DNA from 2 places in the Streptomyces sp. NPDC052052 genome. Region 2 is predicted to be linked to the other one. Evidence: riboswitches for the same ligand, from Rfam matches in the RefSeq annotation. Region 2 holds a riboswitch; the other holds the start of a gene.
What was found. A riboswitch is a leader RNA that binds a small molecule or an ion and turns the genes downstream of it on or off. The one in region 2 is predicted to bind S-adenosylmethionine.

Region 1 (7,532 bases), on a different contig from region 2:
CGTCGCTCTCCAGCGCGGCCGCCATGGCATTCCCCGCGAACTTGGCACGCCGGGTCGGGGTGAAGCGGGCATACTGCCTCAGCTGCGTGGGGAGTTCGGTGACCGTCAGCCCCCCGAAGGCGTCCGACACCAGCGCGACGACCCGCCGCCGAACGCCTTCGGGCAGTGGGCGGTCGAGCGCCTCGACGGCTTCGCCGGCAGCCTCGGCCGACTCTGCGCCGCTTCCGGCCTGCTCCACCATCCGTCACCCCACAGTTTGTCTGTCCGGACGGCTCCGTCAGGAGTCGGCGCCCGGCCTGGCCACCAGTTCGATCTGATCCACCGCGTTGCACCATCGGCAGCGCACCGACTCGATGGTCTCACTGACCACCTCACGCTCCTCGACCGTGGACTCCCCCGCGAGGTCGAGGTGGACGTACTCGATGACCTTGGAGGAGCGCGTCACGTCGAACCGGGTGAGATTCCCGCAGAGTGTGCAGCGCCAGCGGGTCTCGTCGGTCGGCAGGGGAACCGTCGTCATCGTGCGTCCTCTTTCATCGAGCCTCGTGCTGCCTGCTTCAAGGATCTCGCGGTGCGCCGTCGAACTGCGGATGTCCTGCCGTAACCCTACGGCCTCGGCGCACCCCCCGACACGGCGAGGCGGTCTGTCCCGTTCCCTCCGCTTGCGTCATGCTCTGTTCATGATCGATCGGCGGGCTTCGGCCGGCAGACGCACCAGTGGACTCCTACGGACGGTCACCTCGGACGGACCGCTGGTGACCCATACCCTGATCGCCGTGTGCGGTCTGGTCTTCCTGTTCAGCCCGCTCTCCGGCTTCAACCAGCCGCACGGCACCCCCGATGCCCTGCTCGCCGCCCAGGCCGGGTACTTCGAACGCTGGGGCGTGATCCCCAGCGAGCTGTGGGCCGGCTCCGCACGCGCCCTGCTCACCCCGCTCACCGCGCTCTTCGTGCACGGCAGCTGGCTGCATCTGCTCGGCAACATGCTCTTCCTGTACGTGTTCGGGGCGATGGTCGAGGAACGCATGGGGCATGCCGAGTTCACCTTCTTCTACCTCGGCTGTGGTTATCTCGCCCTGGTCTCCTACGCGGCCGCGCACGCCACGTCCGGCCAGACGCTCGTCGGCGCCTCCGGAGCGATCTCCGCGGTGCTCGGCGCGTTCCTGTACCTCTTCCCCAGGGCGCGGGTCACCAGCCTGTTCCCGTTCCTCTTCTTCCTGCCGCTGCGCTTCCCCGCCTGGATCGTGCTGATCTTCTGGTTCGTCCTGCAGTGGCTGGCGGTCCAGGGCGCCGGCAGCGGGGGCCCCGGCGTGGCCTATCTGGCGCATGTGGTCGGCTTCGCCCTCGGCTTCCTCTACGCCTGGGGGCGTCACGGGCGTACGGATAGAGTGAAGGAACCAGCCAGGGCCACCGAGGGAGAAAGTCAGCCGTGATCACCGCGATCGTGCTCATCAAAACCAGCGTGGACCGGATTCCCGAGATCGCCGAGGCCATCGCCGCGCTGGACAGTGTCAGCGAGGTCTTCTCGGTCACCGGTACGTACGACCTGATCGCCATGGTCCGGGTGGCCAAGCACGACGATCTCGCGGACGTCATCCCCGGCCGGATCAGCAAGATCCCCGGCGTCGAGGCCACCGACACGCACGTGGCCTTCCGTACGTACTCCCAGCACGACCTGGAAGCCGCCTTCGCCATCGGCCTCGACGCGTAGGCACACCTCCCTCGTCACACTTCACACGTCGGCGGGGTACGGGCTCCCCGGCCCGTACCCCGCCGACGTGTTGTCTGCCCGTCAGAGCTGCGCCGCGCCCCGGTCCGGGACACAACGGCCGCCCTCGGTGCGGTACTTCCATCGGGCGCCCTTGGTCACCAGTTCCTTGACCGCGCCCACGAACCGCTCGATGTGCTCGTCCGGCGTGCCGGCCCCGAAGCTCACCCGGATCGCGTTGAGCGAGAGCTCGCCGGGCCCGGCCTCCGGTGCACCGCACTCACCGGTCTGCTGCGGGTCGCTGCCCAGCAGGGTGCGGACCAGCGGATGGGCGCAGAACAGTCCGTCGCGGACGCCGATGCCGTACTCGGCGGAGAGCGCGGCGGCGAAGTGCGAACTGTTCCAGCCCTCCACCACGAAGGAGATGACGCCGACCCGCGGGGCGTCGTCGCCGAACAGCGAAAGCACCTTGACCTCGGGGACCTCGGCGAGACCGGCACGGACCGCGGCGACGAGGGACTGCTCCCGGGCGACCAGGTTCTCGAAGCCCGCCTCGGTCAGCGCCCTGCAGGCGGAGGCGATGGAGTACACGCCGATGACATTGGGCGAACCGGCCTCGTGGCGGGCGGCGGTGGAGTGCCACTCGACGTCCACACCGCCGTCGGCCCGGCGGGCCACCCGGCGCGAGGCGCCACCGCCCGCCAGGTACGGCTCGGCGTCCCGCAGCCAGTCCGCGCGGCCCGCGAGGACCCCCGAGCCGAACGGCGCGTACAGCTTGTGTCCGGAGAAGGCGACCCAGTCGACGTCCAGCTCGGCGATGTCCACGGGGTGGTGCGGGGCGAGCTGGGCGGCGTCCAGCACGATCCGGGCGCCGTGCGCATGCGCGGCCGCCGCCAGTTCCTGAACCGGCCACAGCTCACCGGTCACGTTGGAGGCGCCGGTGACGCAGACCAGTGCGGGGCCGTAGGGATCGCGGTCGGCCAGTGCGCGCTCCAGCGTCTCGACGGCCTGTGCCGGGGTGCGCGGGGCGTTCAGGTAGGTCACCCGGGCGTCGCGCCACGGCAGCAGGGAGGCGTGGTGCTCGGTCTCGAAGACGAAGACCTGACAGTCGGCGGGGAGGGCGGCGGCCAGCAGGTTGAGGGAGTCGGTGGTCGACCGGGTGAAGACCACCTGGTCGTCGGCGCGGCAGCCGAGGAACTCGGCGACGGTCGCACGGCTGTTCTCGAAGAGGTCCGTGGAGAGCTGCGAGAGGTACCCGGCGCCGCGGTGCACGCTGCCGTAGTACGGGGCGTATGCGGCGACGTCGTCCCAGACCCGCTGGAGGGCCGGGGCGCTGGCGGCGTAGTCCAGAGCGGCGTAGGTGACCTCACCACCCGTCACGAGCGGAACGGTGACATTCTCGCCCAGGACCGACAGAGGGGTACAAAGCGACTGGTCGGCGGCAGCAGTGAAGACAGACATGGCGAACTCCCGTAAGAGGCAAGCGAGACGCATGCGCCGGCGGATACGCGGCAGCGCAGCGGAAAGTGACAGGGGGTGCGGAGAGGGGCCGGTCAGCCCTATCGCATTCGCATGCTCACAAGAGACTCCCTAGGGACCAGGACCCCGAGGGTGGGCATTCACTGATGCCGAGGGGCCCGCGCTTGCCGCGGGCCTCGCTGCCCACGGCCTGGTCTTCACCCGGGGCACCCCGCCACGGACGGAGGGTTGCCGGACAGCGGGCCGGGGCCGTAGTCGCTGTCACTCATGACCTGCGCAGCATCCTGCCACACGTGCGGGAACGCGCAAGGCGCGGTCCAGGATCCGGACCGCGCCCCGCGTCACCTGCCGTCGGCTCAGGCGCTGCCGCCCGCTCCGGCGTTGCTGACCGTCACCCAGCGCTCCAGCGCCTGCCGGGCCGCTCCCGAGTCGATGGACTCGGCGGCCTTCGCGATCCCGGCCGCGAGCTGCTCGTTCAACGTGCCGTCCGTCGGGTCCAGGGCGACCAGCGCCGCCGCGGAGTTCAGCAGCACGGCCTCCCGTACCGGTCCGCTCTCGCCGGCCAGCACCCGGCGGGCCACATCCGCGTTGTACGAGGCGTCGGCGCCGCGCAGCGCCTGGGTCGGTACCAGCTCCAGGCCGATGTCGCGCGGGTCGAACGCCTCCTCGCGCACCGCCCCGTCCCGGACCACCCAGACGCGTGAGGTCGCGGTCGTGGTCAGTTCGTCCAGGCCGTCGTCACCGCGGAAGACCAGGGCCGAGTTGCCGCGCTCGGCGAGGACGCCCGCGACGATGGGCGCCATCCGCAGGTCGGCCACGCCGATGGCCTGGGAACGCACCTTGGCCGGGTTGGTGAGCGGTCCGAGGATGTTGAACGTGGTCTGGGCGCCGAGTTCCTTGCGGGCCTTGGCCGCGTACCGCAGAGCGGGGTGGAACTTCACCGCGAAGCAGAAGGTGATGCCCGCCTCCTCGGCGACCTCGACGACCCGCTGCGCGGTGAGCTCCAGATTGACGCCGAGCTTCTCCAGCACGTCGGAGGAACCGCTCGCCGAGGAGGAGGCGCGGTTGCCGTGCTTGACGACCTTGGCGCCGGTGCCCGCGACGACGATCGCCGACATCGTGGAGATGTTGACCGTCTTGGCGAGGTCACCGCCGGTGCCGACGATGTCGACCGTGCGACCGGGTACCTGGATGGTGTGGGCGTGCTCGTACATCGCGCGCACCAGGCCGGACACCTCGTCGACGGTCTCGCCCTTGGCGCGCAGGGCCACCGCGAAACCGGCGATCTGCACATCGGTCGCCTCACCGCTCATGATGCGGTCCATGGCCCACGCGGTGTCGTCCGCGCTCAGGTCCTCGCCGCGCAGCAACGGGTTCAGCACGCCGGGCCAGGAACGGTCCGCCACGCTGTCGCCGCCGATCGGGGTCACAACGTTCATGGTCCGCTCCTGGGTCCACAGCCGGAAAAAGGGGTCTCTCCCACCCTATCGAGCGCCGCGGACAGCGAAGAGCCCCGTCCATCGGATGGACGGGGCTCCTGCTGTGGCGATCAGTTCAGGCGATCAGTGGTGACCGTGGCCGCTGGTGATCTCCTTGTACTCCTCGACGGTGGGCTTGGCGATCTGGTTGTCCTCGCCGAAGTAGCCCTTGCTGAGCCGGGCGCGCAGCTTCTGCAGTGCGGACACCTTGCGCTCGACACCGTTCTCGTCGACCGTCGGGCCGATCTCGACCGGCTTGTACTGCTCGTGCGCGGTGAGCGTGTGCATCTGCTCGGGGCTGAGCGGCTCGTGGATCTCGACGAACTCACCGTGCGGCAGGCGCTTGATGAGGCCGGACTCGCGCCCGTGCAGCACCTTCTCCTTGTCGCGGCGCTGGAGGCCGAGGCAGATCCGCCTGGTGGCGATGAACGCGAGGACCGGTCCGACGAAGATGAAGATCCGGACGAACCACGAGATGGCGTTCAGCGACAGGTGGAAGTGCGTGGCCCACAGGTCGTTGCCACCGCCGATGAAGACGATGACGTACTCGGTGATCCAGGCGACGCCGAAGGCCGTCCGGGTCGGAGCGTTGCGCGGGCGGTCCAGGATGTGGTGCTCGCGCTTGTCCCCGGTGATCCAGGACTCGACGAACGGGTAGACCGCGATGATCGCGAGTACCAGTCCGAAGGCCATCAGCGGGATGAACACACCCAGGACGAGCGTGTGACCCCAGAGGTTGATCTCCCAGCCCGGCATCACTCGGATCAGACCCTCGGCGAAGCCCATGTACCAGTCGGGCTGGGCGCCGGTGGACACCTGGTCCGGGCGGTACGGGCCGATGGCCCAGATCGGGTTGATCGAGGCGATCGCCGCGATGACGGCGATGATGCCGAAGACCAGGAAGAAGAAGCCACCGGCCTTCGCCATGTACACCGGCAGCAGCGGCATGCCGACCACGTTCTTGTTGGTGCGGCCGGGACCCGCGAACTGCGTGTGCTTGTGGTAGAAGACCAGGATCAGGTGCGCCACCAGCAGGCCGAGCATGATGCCCGGCAGCAGCAGGATGTGGATCGAGTAGAACCGGGCGACGAAGTCGTGACCGGGGAACTCCCCGCCGAACAGGAACATCGAGATGTAGGTGCCGACGATCGGCATCGACAGGATCGCGCCCTGGGTGAAGCGGACACCCGTGCCGGACAGCAGGTCGTCCGGGAGCGAGTAGCCGGTGAAGCCGGTGAACATACCCAGCACGAACAGCAGGAAGCCGAACAGCCAGTTGACCTCACGCGGCTTGCGGAACGCACCCGTGAAGAAGACGCGCATCATGTGCACGAACATGCCGGCCAGGAAGATCAGCGCGGCCCAGTGGTGGATCTGCCGGACCAGCAGACCACCACGGACGTCGAAGCTGATGTCCAGCGTCGAGGCGTAGGCCTCGGACATCCGGATGCCCTGCATCGGCTCGTACGAGCCGTGGTACACGACCTCGTTCATGCTCGGGTGGAAGAACAGCGTCAGATACACACCCGTGAGGATGATGATGATGAAGCTGTAGAGGGCGACCTCGCCCAGCATGAAGGACCAGTGGTCCGGGAAGATCTTGCGCATGTTGGCCTTGGCCAGGGAGTAGATCCCCAGCCGGCCGTCTGCCCAGTCGGCAACCCGCTCGCCCGCGGGTGCCTTGCGATTGCCCGGTGCGGCGGCACCGGACGGGTTCGTGGTCGCAGTACTCATCCGCGCTCCCAGAATGCAGGACCGACGGGCTCTTCGAAGTCACCGAGCGCCTCGAGGTTGCCCTCGCTGTTCACACCGATCCGCAGCTGCGGAAGAGCGTGACCGGCCGGCCCGAAGATGACGCGGGCGCCGTCGGAGAGGTCGAAGGTGGACTGGTGGCACGGGCACAGCACATGGTGCGTCTGCTGCTCGTACAGGCTGATCGGGCAGCCGACGTGGGTGCAGATCTTGGAGAAGGCCACGATTCCCTCGTGGGCCCACTCGCGCTCGCGCTTGTCCTTGATGTCCTTCGGCTCAATGCGGACGATCATCAGCGCGGCCTTGGCGATCTGGTTCTGGAAGTCCTCGGCGTGCTCCGACAGACCCTCGGGCATGGCGAAGGTCAGCGAACCGACGGCGACGTCCTCGGGACGCAGCGGCTGCATCGTGTTCATGTTGATGAGCTGCTTGCCCTTGGCCCACAGGGTGTTGCGGAGCTTCTTCTCCGGCAGCGGTCCGAGATCGCGCAGCAGCATGACGCCGGAGAGCGGCACCAGGGCCAGCGCACCGAACATGGTGTTGCGGATCAGCTTGCGCCGCCCGATCGCGGACTCCCGGGCACCGTCCGCGAAGTCGGCGAGAACCTTCGCCTTGACCTCGGACGTGGCCTCGATGGCGTGCCGGTCGTCGGCGACCTCCACGTCGGACATCAGGGTGCGCGCCCAGTGGACGGCCCCGGCGCCGATCGCGAAGAGAGCCACGCCCAGGGTCAGACCCAGGGAGAAGTTGAGCGCGCTCACATGGCCGAAGGGCCAGATGTACACGATCTTGTCGACCGGGAAGATGACGTACGAGGCGATGAAGCCGATCGTCGCCAGCATGGACAGCGTGAACATGAACGCGACGGCGCGCTCGGAGCGCTTCGCGGCCCGCTCGTCGATGTCCTGGATGCGCGGCTGGTGGGCCGGCAGCCCCGGGTCGGCGAACGGGTCCTCAGCGACCTCTACCGCGCCGTGCGCGGGTTCCTGCTCAGCGGGCAGGTTCTCGTCTGGAATCTCTTGGCTACTCATGACTTCTTGGCCTTAGCGGTGTGGGCCGCGACCCAAATGGCAACTGCGATCAGTGCGCCGAGCCCGAAGATCCAGGCGAACAAG
Region 2 (7,532 bases):
CGCTCACGCGGACCAGCACCAGGACTACGTCGCCTCCGTGCACGGGCTGTTCGCACGGATGCTGTCCCTGCCGGTGATCACCGTGGCCGCTCTGCAGGGGCACACCTTCGCCGCCGGTGCGATGTTCTCCCTCGCCCACGACTTCCGCGTCATGCGCGCCGACCGTGGCTACTGGTGCCTGCCCGAGGCGGACATCAACATCCCCTTCACCCCCGCCATGTCCGCCCTCATCCAGGCCCGGCTGGCCCCGCAGACCGCCCACCAGGCCATGCTCACCGCCCACCGCTACGGCGGAACCGACGCCGAGGCCGCAGGCATCGTCGACCGGGCGGTCGCCGAGGACGCCGTCCGTACGGCCGCCGTCGAACTGGCCCAGGCCCAGGTGAACAGGGCCGGCGACACCCTCGGGACCATCAAGGCCCGCATGTACGCCCCCGTGCTGGCCGCCCTGCGCGACACCGTCGCCCCGCTCGGCTGACACCACCGCACGTCGCGCCCCCCTTCCCGTCCCGGCGCCCCATCGCGCACCGGGACGGGGTACCGCCGCCGGTCCGGGAGCACGGCCGCCACGGTGTTCCGCCGGGCGATAGGTTGGCTGATATGACCGCTCCTCCGAATGGCCCCGGCACCCCGGACGGCCCCGTGGGCCTGTCCGACCGGGACCGTGCCGTGCTCGCCCTCGAACGGCAGCCGTGGGCCGGTCCCGGCGCGAAGGAGCGCGCGATCCGCGAACGGCTCGGCATCTCGCCCACGCGCTACTACCAGCTGCTGAACGCGCTGCTCGACGACCGGCGGGCGCTGGAGGAGGACCCGGTGACGGTGAACCGCCTGCGCCGGGTCCGCGAGGCCCGGCGGGGACGCCGCTGAGTGGCGGCCCAGGGCGTTCCGGCCCCGGAACGCCCCCGAGCGCCCCGGAGCACCGGCCGCTCGGCGCGACCGGCGCCGCACGGCCGCTATAGGCTCGGCCCATGGGCAGCAACCCGCACGTACCCGCGCCGAGCGAGACCCCGTCCGAGCTCCCCACCCCCACCACCCGACCCGGCCGAGAAGCCCTCGCCGCGATCCTCGCGCGCCCGGACCGGGCCGTCATCGCGCTCGATTTCGACGGCACCCTGGCCGACATCGTCCCCGACCCGGAACAGGCCCGCGCCCACCCGGGCACGGTCGAAGCCCTCGCCGCCCTCGCCCCCGAGGTGGCCTCCATCGCCGTGATCACCGGCCGCCCGGCCGACGTCGCGGTCCGGTACGGCGGGTTCGCGGGAGTGCCCGGACTCGACCACCTCGTCGTCCTCGGCCACTACGGTGCCGAACGCTGGGACGCCGCCTCGGGCGCCGTGCACACCCCCGCCCCGCACCCCGGCATCGCCGCGATCCGCGCCGAACTCCCGTGTGTGCTCGACCTGTTCGACTCCGGGCGCGGCGCCTGGATCGAGGAGAAGGGGCAGGCGATTGCCGTCCACACCCGCCGCGCCGCCGACCCGCAGGTGGCGTTCGAGACCCTGAGCGGCCCCCTGGTCGACCTCGCCGCCCGGCACGGGCTGATCGTCGAACCGGGCCGCCTGGTCCTGGAGTTGCGCCCGCCGGGCATGGACAAGGGTGTGGCGCTCGCGCGGTACCTGCGGGAAGCGGACGCCGAGTCCGTCCTCTACGCGGGCGACGACCTGGGCGACCTCGCCGCGTACGCCACCGTGGAGAAACTCCGCGCCGAGGGCCCGGACGGCATCCCCGGCCTGCTGGTGTGCAGCGGCAGCGCGGAGGTGCCCGAACTGGCCGAACGAGCCGATCTGCTGCTGAACGGCCCGGGATCCGTCGTGGCGTTCCTGGCGGCCCTCGCGCGCCGGCTCCAGCACTGACGGCGGGCTGCGGGTCCGGCCGGACCCGCGCTCACGTCCTGCGCAGCGCGTCCAGCTGGTCCAGGAACCACTGCTGCGGCGGCAGTGCCACCGCTGCCGCCGCCAGCCGCCGCGTGCGCGCGGCCCGTTCGTCGTCCGCCATCGTGAGCGCCTCGTGCAGCGCCGCCGCCGTCGCGGACACGTCGTACGGGTTCACCACGACCGCGTCGCCGCCCAGCTCCTCGTAGGCCCCCGCCTCCCGCGACAGCACCAGGACGCAGCCGTGGTCGGAGACGACCGGGACCTCCTTGGCGACCAGGTTCATGCCGTCACGGACCGGGTTGACGAGCGCCACGTCGGCCAGCCGGTACGCGGCGAGCGAGCGGGCGAAGTCGTCCTTCACGTGGAGCACGACCGGCGTCCAGCCCGCCGTGCCGTACACGGTGTTGATCTCGTCGGCGACCCGCTGCACCTCGGCCGTGTACTCGCGGTACACCGCCAGGTCCTGGCGCGAGGGGTACGCGAAGGCGACATGGACGACCCGCTCGTGCCACTCGGGCCTCTCCTCGAGGAGCTCGCGGTAGGCGAACAGGCCCCGCACGATGTTCTTGGACAGCTCCGTCCGGTCCACCCGCACGATCGTCCTGCGCCCGGGGCCGATCTGCTCCCGCAGCGCCGCCATCCGCTCGTCCACATCGGCCTCGTGCGCGCGCCCGTGCAGAAAGTCCGCGTCCGCGCCGAGCCCGTGCACCCCGATCTCGGTGTGCCCGGTGCCGCCCAGGATCCGGTTGCAGCAGTCGACGAACGCGTCCGCCCAGCGCCGGGTCAGGAAGGCCGCCCGGTCCGCGCCCAGGATGCCGCGCAGCACCTGCTCGGCGATGTCGTCGGGGAGCAGGCGGAAGTAGTCGACGGGCGCCCACGGGGTGTGCGAGAAGTGGCCGATCCTGAGGTCGGGGCGGAGCTCGCGGAGCATGCCGGGCACCAGCGCCAGGTGGTAGTCCTGCACCAGCACCGCCGCACCCCGGCCCGCCTCCTCGGCGAGCGCCTCGGCGAACGCCCGGTTGTACGTCTCGAACGACGCCCACTGCCTCCGGAACTCCGCGTCGAACACCGGCTCCAGCGGTGTCTGGTAGAGCATGTGGTGGACGAACCAGAGCACCGAGTTCGCGATGCCGTGGTACGCGTCGGTGTGCACGTCCTCGTCGATGTCGAGCATCCGTACGCCCTGCTCACCGACCCCGCGCCGGACCGCCTCCCGGTCCCCGTCACCGAGTGCGGAGCAGACCCACAGCTTGTCCTTGACGGCGCTCAGCCCGGAGACCAGCCCACCGCCACCGCGCCTGGCTTCGAGCGTTCCGTCCACGGCCAGGGTGTACGAGACCGGGCCGCGGTTGGACGCGACGAGGACCTGCGCGGCGGGCCGGCCCTCGGACGGGGCTGCGGACGGGGCTTCGGGCTGGGCTTCGTGCGCGGAGACCATGTTGCGGAATCTAGCCCGATCACGAACCGCCCAAACGTGCGAAGTCAGGCCGCGCGGCGCGCGACGTACTCCTCGATCTCGCGCATCGGGGGCCGCTCCGCGGTGTCCACCGTATGGGTACGCGGTACGAAGCCGTTCTCGCCGCGTTCGAACTGGGTGAGCGCAGGCCGGACCAGGTGGCCGCGGGAGAGCCGGAGCTGAGCGGTCCGGTAGATCGCCGCCGCCATCCGGCCGAGCGCCTGTCCATCCTGGTGGCGGTGTTTGCGCACCCCCACATCGACCTGGGCCAGGGCGTCCAGACCCACCGTGTGCAGGGCGTCGACCAGGAGTCCCAGCTCCACTCCGTAGCCGACGGGGAAGGGGAGCTGTTCCAGGAGGGAGCGGCGCACGGCGTATTCGCCACCCAGCGGCTGGACGAAGCCGGCCAGCTGCGGCCAGTGCAGATTGAGCAGCGGGCGGGCCACCAGTTCGGTGACACGGCCCCCCTGGCCCGCGGTGTCGCCGAACGGGCGGTCGTACATCGCCTTGACGAACTGCACGTCCGGCTCGGTGAGCAGCGGGCCGACGATGCCGGAGACGAAGTCCGCCGAGAACTCCTTCAGGTCGGCGTCGACGAAGCAGACGATGTCACCGCTGGTCACCAGGAGCGACCGCCACAGCACCTCGCCCTTGCCGGGCACGGCCGGGATCCGGGGGAGTATCGCGTCCCGGTGCACCACCCGGGCACCGGCCTCCCCGGCCACCCGGGCGGTGGCGTCCGTGGAACCGGAGTCGATCACCACGAGTTCGTCGACCAGGCGGACCTTCTCCATCAGCTCGCGCCGGATCGTCGTGACGATCGCGCCGACCGTCGCCTCCTCGTTCAGCGCGGGCAGCACCACGCTCACGCTTCCGCGGCGCGGGTCCCGTGCCTTGGCGGCGACGAGCCGCTCCAGCGGGCGGTCGGCGGCCGACCAGGAACGACTGACCAGCCAGCGTTCGACCTCTTCGAGCACGGTCGATACTCCCTGTATGTGATCCATCTCGCGGTTCGGACGACTATCTCAACCGTCCAGGGCTTCGGTTACAGTCTTGAACAACGCGGATGGCCGTCGTATGTCGGGGTCCGTCCGCCGAAAAATGCCTGGATCGCTGATCCAGTGCCACAGCGCTCATCCAGAGGGACTGAGGGAACGGCCCGTTGAAGTCCCGGCAACCCTCCCATCCCCCGGCCGTCCATTTCGTTCGAGCCGGGACGACCCCAATTCGCGAGGTCAGGTGGGGAAGGTGCCAATTCCGTCTCGTGGCGAGATGCGTCACGAGGAAGATGAGGAGAAAGGGCCTCGCCTCTCATGGCTGCGCAGACTGTTGCAGTGAACACCGATTCCTCCGCCGATGGTGTCGACCTCGGCCCCGCAGCGGCGCTTTCCTGCCGCGAATGCGGTGAGCGTTTCGAACTCGGCCCCATCTTCGCCTGCGCGTCCTGTTTCGGGCCGCTCGAAGTGGCGTACGACCTGCCGAGCGGCTCTCCCGACGAACTGAAGAAGCGCATCGAGGCCGGGCCCCACAACATCTGGCGCTACGCGCCGCTGCTGCCGGTCCCCGCCGATGTCGCGGACAAGCCCAACATCAACCCCGGCTGCACCAAGCTGGTCAAGGCCGACAACCTCGCCCGCGAGCTGGGCGTCACCGGTGAGCTGTACGTCAAGGACGACTCCGGCAACCCGACGCACTCCTTCAAGGACCGGGTCGTCGCCATCGCCGTCGAGGCCGCCCGCGCCTTCGGTTTCACCACCCTCTCCTGCTCCTCCACCGGCAACCTCGCCGGTGCGGTGGGCGCCGCCGCGGCCCGCGCCGGCTTCCGCTCCTGCGTGTTCATCCCGCACGACCTGGAACAGGGCAAGGTCGTCATGGCCGCGGTGTACGGCGGCGAACTGGTCGGCATCGAGGGCAACTACGACGACGTCAACCGCTTCTGCTCGGAGCTCATCGGCGACCCGCTCGGCGAGGGCTGGGGCTTCGTCAACGTCAACCTGCGCCCGTACTACGGCGAGGGCTCCAAGACGCTGGCGTACGAGATCTGCGAGCAGCTCGGCTGGCGGCTGCCCGACCAGATCGTCATCCCGATCGCGTCCGGATCGCAGCTCACGAAGATCGACAAGGGTCTGCAGGAGCTGATCAAGCTCGGTCTCGTCGAGGACAAGCCGTACAAGATCTTCGGTGCCCAGGCCGAGGGCTGCTCCCCGGTCTCCACCGCCTTCAAGGCCGGACACGACGTCGTACGGCCCCAGAAGCCGAACACCATCGCCAAGTCCCTGGCGATCGGCAACCCGGCCGACGGCCCGTACGTCCTGGACATCGCCCGCCGCACCGGCGGCGCCGTCGAGGACGTCGACGACGAGCAGGTCGTCGACGCGATCAAGCTGCTGGCGCGCACCGAGGGCATCTTCGCGGAGACGGCGGGCGGAGTGACGGTCGGCGTGACGAAGAAGCTCATCGAGGCCGGTCTGCTCGACCCGGCGCTGACCACCGTCGTCCTCAACACGGGCGACGGCCTCAAGACCCTGGACGCGGTGGCCGCCACCTCGCAGGCGACCGCGACGATCCGTCCGAGCCTGGACGCGTTCCGCGCCGCCGGCCTGGCCGGCAACTGACCACCCGAGACCGGAGAAAGGCATCCGCATGAGCGTCAAGGTCCGTATCCCCACCATCCTCCGCACCTACACGGGCGGCCAGGCCGAGGTCCCGGCCGAGGGCGCGACCCTCTCGCAGGTCATCGAGTCCCTGGAGCAGAACCACCCGGGCATCGCCGCCCGTGTCCTGGACGACCAGGGCAAGCTGCGCCGCTTCGTGAACGTGTACGTCAACGACGACGACGTGCGCTTCGAGGGCGGTCTGGAGACGGCGACGCCGGACGGTGCCGGTATCTCGATCATCCCGGCGGTCGCGGGCGGCTGCTGACCGCCGACTTCACAGCGTTATCGGAATTGCCCCCTCTGCGAGAGAAGCGGAGGGGGCAATTCTGTAGGGTTGAGCGCGGTACAGTGTGGGAAGTCCCCCCAGCTGCCCGTGCCGCCCGCATATGAGAATGCGCCTGGCTGCGATAAGAAGCAGCCAAAGTGCGGAAGCACCTTGCGTCAAAAGTCTCCTTTGTCTGGCCCGACTTGCCCTGGATCCTTACGAATTCCCCATATTCGGGCGATCGGTGCTGCCCAGATTTCTCGTCCGATTGACCTGTTGCAGAGGGCAGTTGGGCAGATACATTCGGCCGCGGTCGACGCGTTCCGGCGCACACACCCTGCCCTGTCGGGGAGTGAGTTCTGACCCGGGTCCGCGAAGTGCGGTCCTGCGCAAGGGCCAGTAATAGGGGAGTTAGGCATGGCTCAGGGCACCGTCAAGTGGTTCAACGCGGAGAAGGGGTACGGCTTCATCGCGGTCGACGGTGGTGCGGATGTTTTCGTCCACTACAGCGCGATCCAGATGGACGGCTACCGCACCCTCGAAGAGGGTCAGCGAGTTGAGTTCGAGATCTCGCAGGGCCAGAAGGGGCCGCAGGCGGACATGGTCAAGCTCGCCGTCGGCTGAGTTCGGCGCGGTCGGCCAACGACACCACTTCATACGCGAAGGACCCGCACCACCGGGGTACACCCCCAGAGGTGCGGGTCCTTCGCGCGTTCGCGTACCCGGGCGGGCGGCTGTCGTCGTCCGCGAACCCCTGAGGCGTCTGCTCCTTTCGGCCGTCACTCCTGGGCGGACCTTCGCCGAAGGCGCTTGCACTCTCGGGGGTCGAGTGCTAATCATTGGCGTTAGCACTCTCCAGGTGAGAGTGACAGAACTTGGACCGGGCCGGTGAGGCCCGCAGGGCCGGTGGGGCAAGGAACCACCGGTCGCGCAGGCCGTCCGTCGCGGGCGCCACTCGGTCCGGAGCAATCCACCCCTGTCCGGGAGGACCACTTCACATGGCCAAGATCATCGCGTTCGACGAGGAGGCCCGGCGCGGTCTCGAGCGCGGCATGAACCAGCTCGCCGACGCCGTCAAGGTCACCCTTGGCCCCAAGGGTCGCAACGTCGTCCTTGAGAAGAAGTGGGGCGCCCCCACGATCACCAACGATGGTGTGTCCATCGCCAAGGAGATCGAGCTGGAGGACCCGTACGAGAAGATCGGTGCGGAGCTGGTCAAGGAGGTCGCCAAGAAGACGGACGACGTCGCCGGCGACGGTACGACCACCGCCACCGTTCTC

Region 1: it holds a riboswitch for S-adenosylmethionine, as region 2 does, so the genes downstream of both, AB0L71_RS00490 (aminotransferase class V-fold PLP-dependent enzyme) here and thrC (threonine synthase) in region 2, are expected to answer to the same signal.

Annotation. Positions count from the first base shown of each region.
Region 1 covers NZ_JBFAWU010000001.1:111,576-119,107, reverse strand. Annotated here, with positions in the region: gene AB0L71_RS00510 (NYN domain-containing protein) at 1-238, opposite strand, end outside; gene AB0L71_RS00505 (hypothetical protein) at 278-520, opposite strand; gene AB0L71_RS00500 (rhomboid family intramembrane serine protease) at 681-1,433, shown strand; gene AB0L71_RS00495 (Lrp/AsnC ligand binding domain-containing protein) at 1,430-1,711, shown strand; gene AB0L71_RS00490 (aminotransferase class V-fold PLP-dependent enzyme) at 1,793-3,169, opposite strand; SAM riboswitch class IV at 3,343-3,460, opposite strand; gene trpD (anthranilate phosphoribosyltransferase) at 3,544-4,626, opposite strand; gene AB0L71_RS00480 (ubiquinol-cytochrome c reductase cytochrome b subunit) at 4,750-6,399, opposite strand; gene AB0L71_RS00475 (Rieske 2Fe-2S domain-containing protein) at 6,396-7,448, opposite strand; gene AB0L71_RS00470 (c-type cytochrome) at 7,445-7,532, opposite strand, start outside.
Region 2 covers NZ_JBFAWU010000003.1:352,030-359,561, reverse strand. Annotated here, with positions in the region: gene AB0L71_RS05680 (enoyl-CoA hydratase-related protein) at 1-478, shown strand, start outside; gene AB0L71_RS05675 (DUF3263 domain-containing protein) at 601-867, shown strand; gene otsB (trehalose-phosphatase) at 969-1,853, shown strand; gene AB0L71_RS05665 (trehalose-6-phosphate synthase) at 1,885-3,312, opposite strand; gene AB0L71_RS05660 (glucosyl-3-phosphoglycerate synthase) at 3,357-4,307, opposite strand; SAM riboswitch class I at 4,461-4,625, shown strand; gene thrC (threonine synthase) at 4,644-5,945, shown strand; gene AB0L71_RS05650 (MoaD/ThiS family protein) at 5,974-6,252, shown strand; gene AB0L71_RS05645 (cold-shock protein) at 6,670-6,876, shown strand; gene groL (chaperonin GroEL) at 7,251-7,532, shown strand, end outside.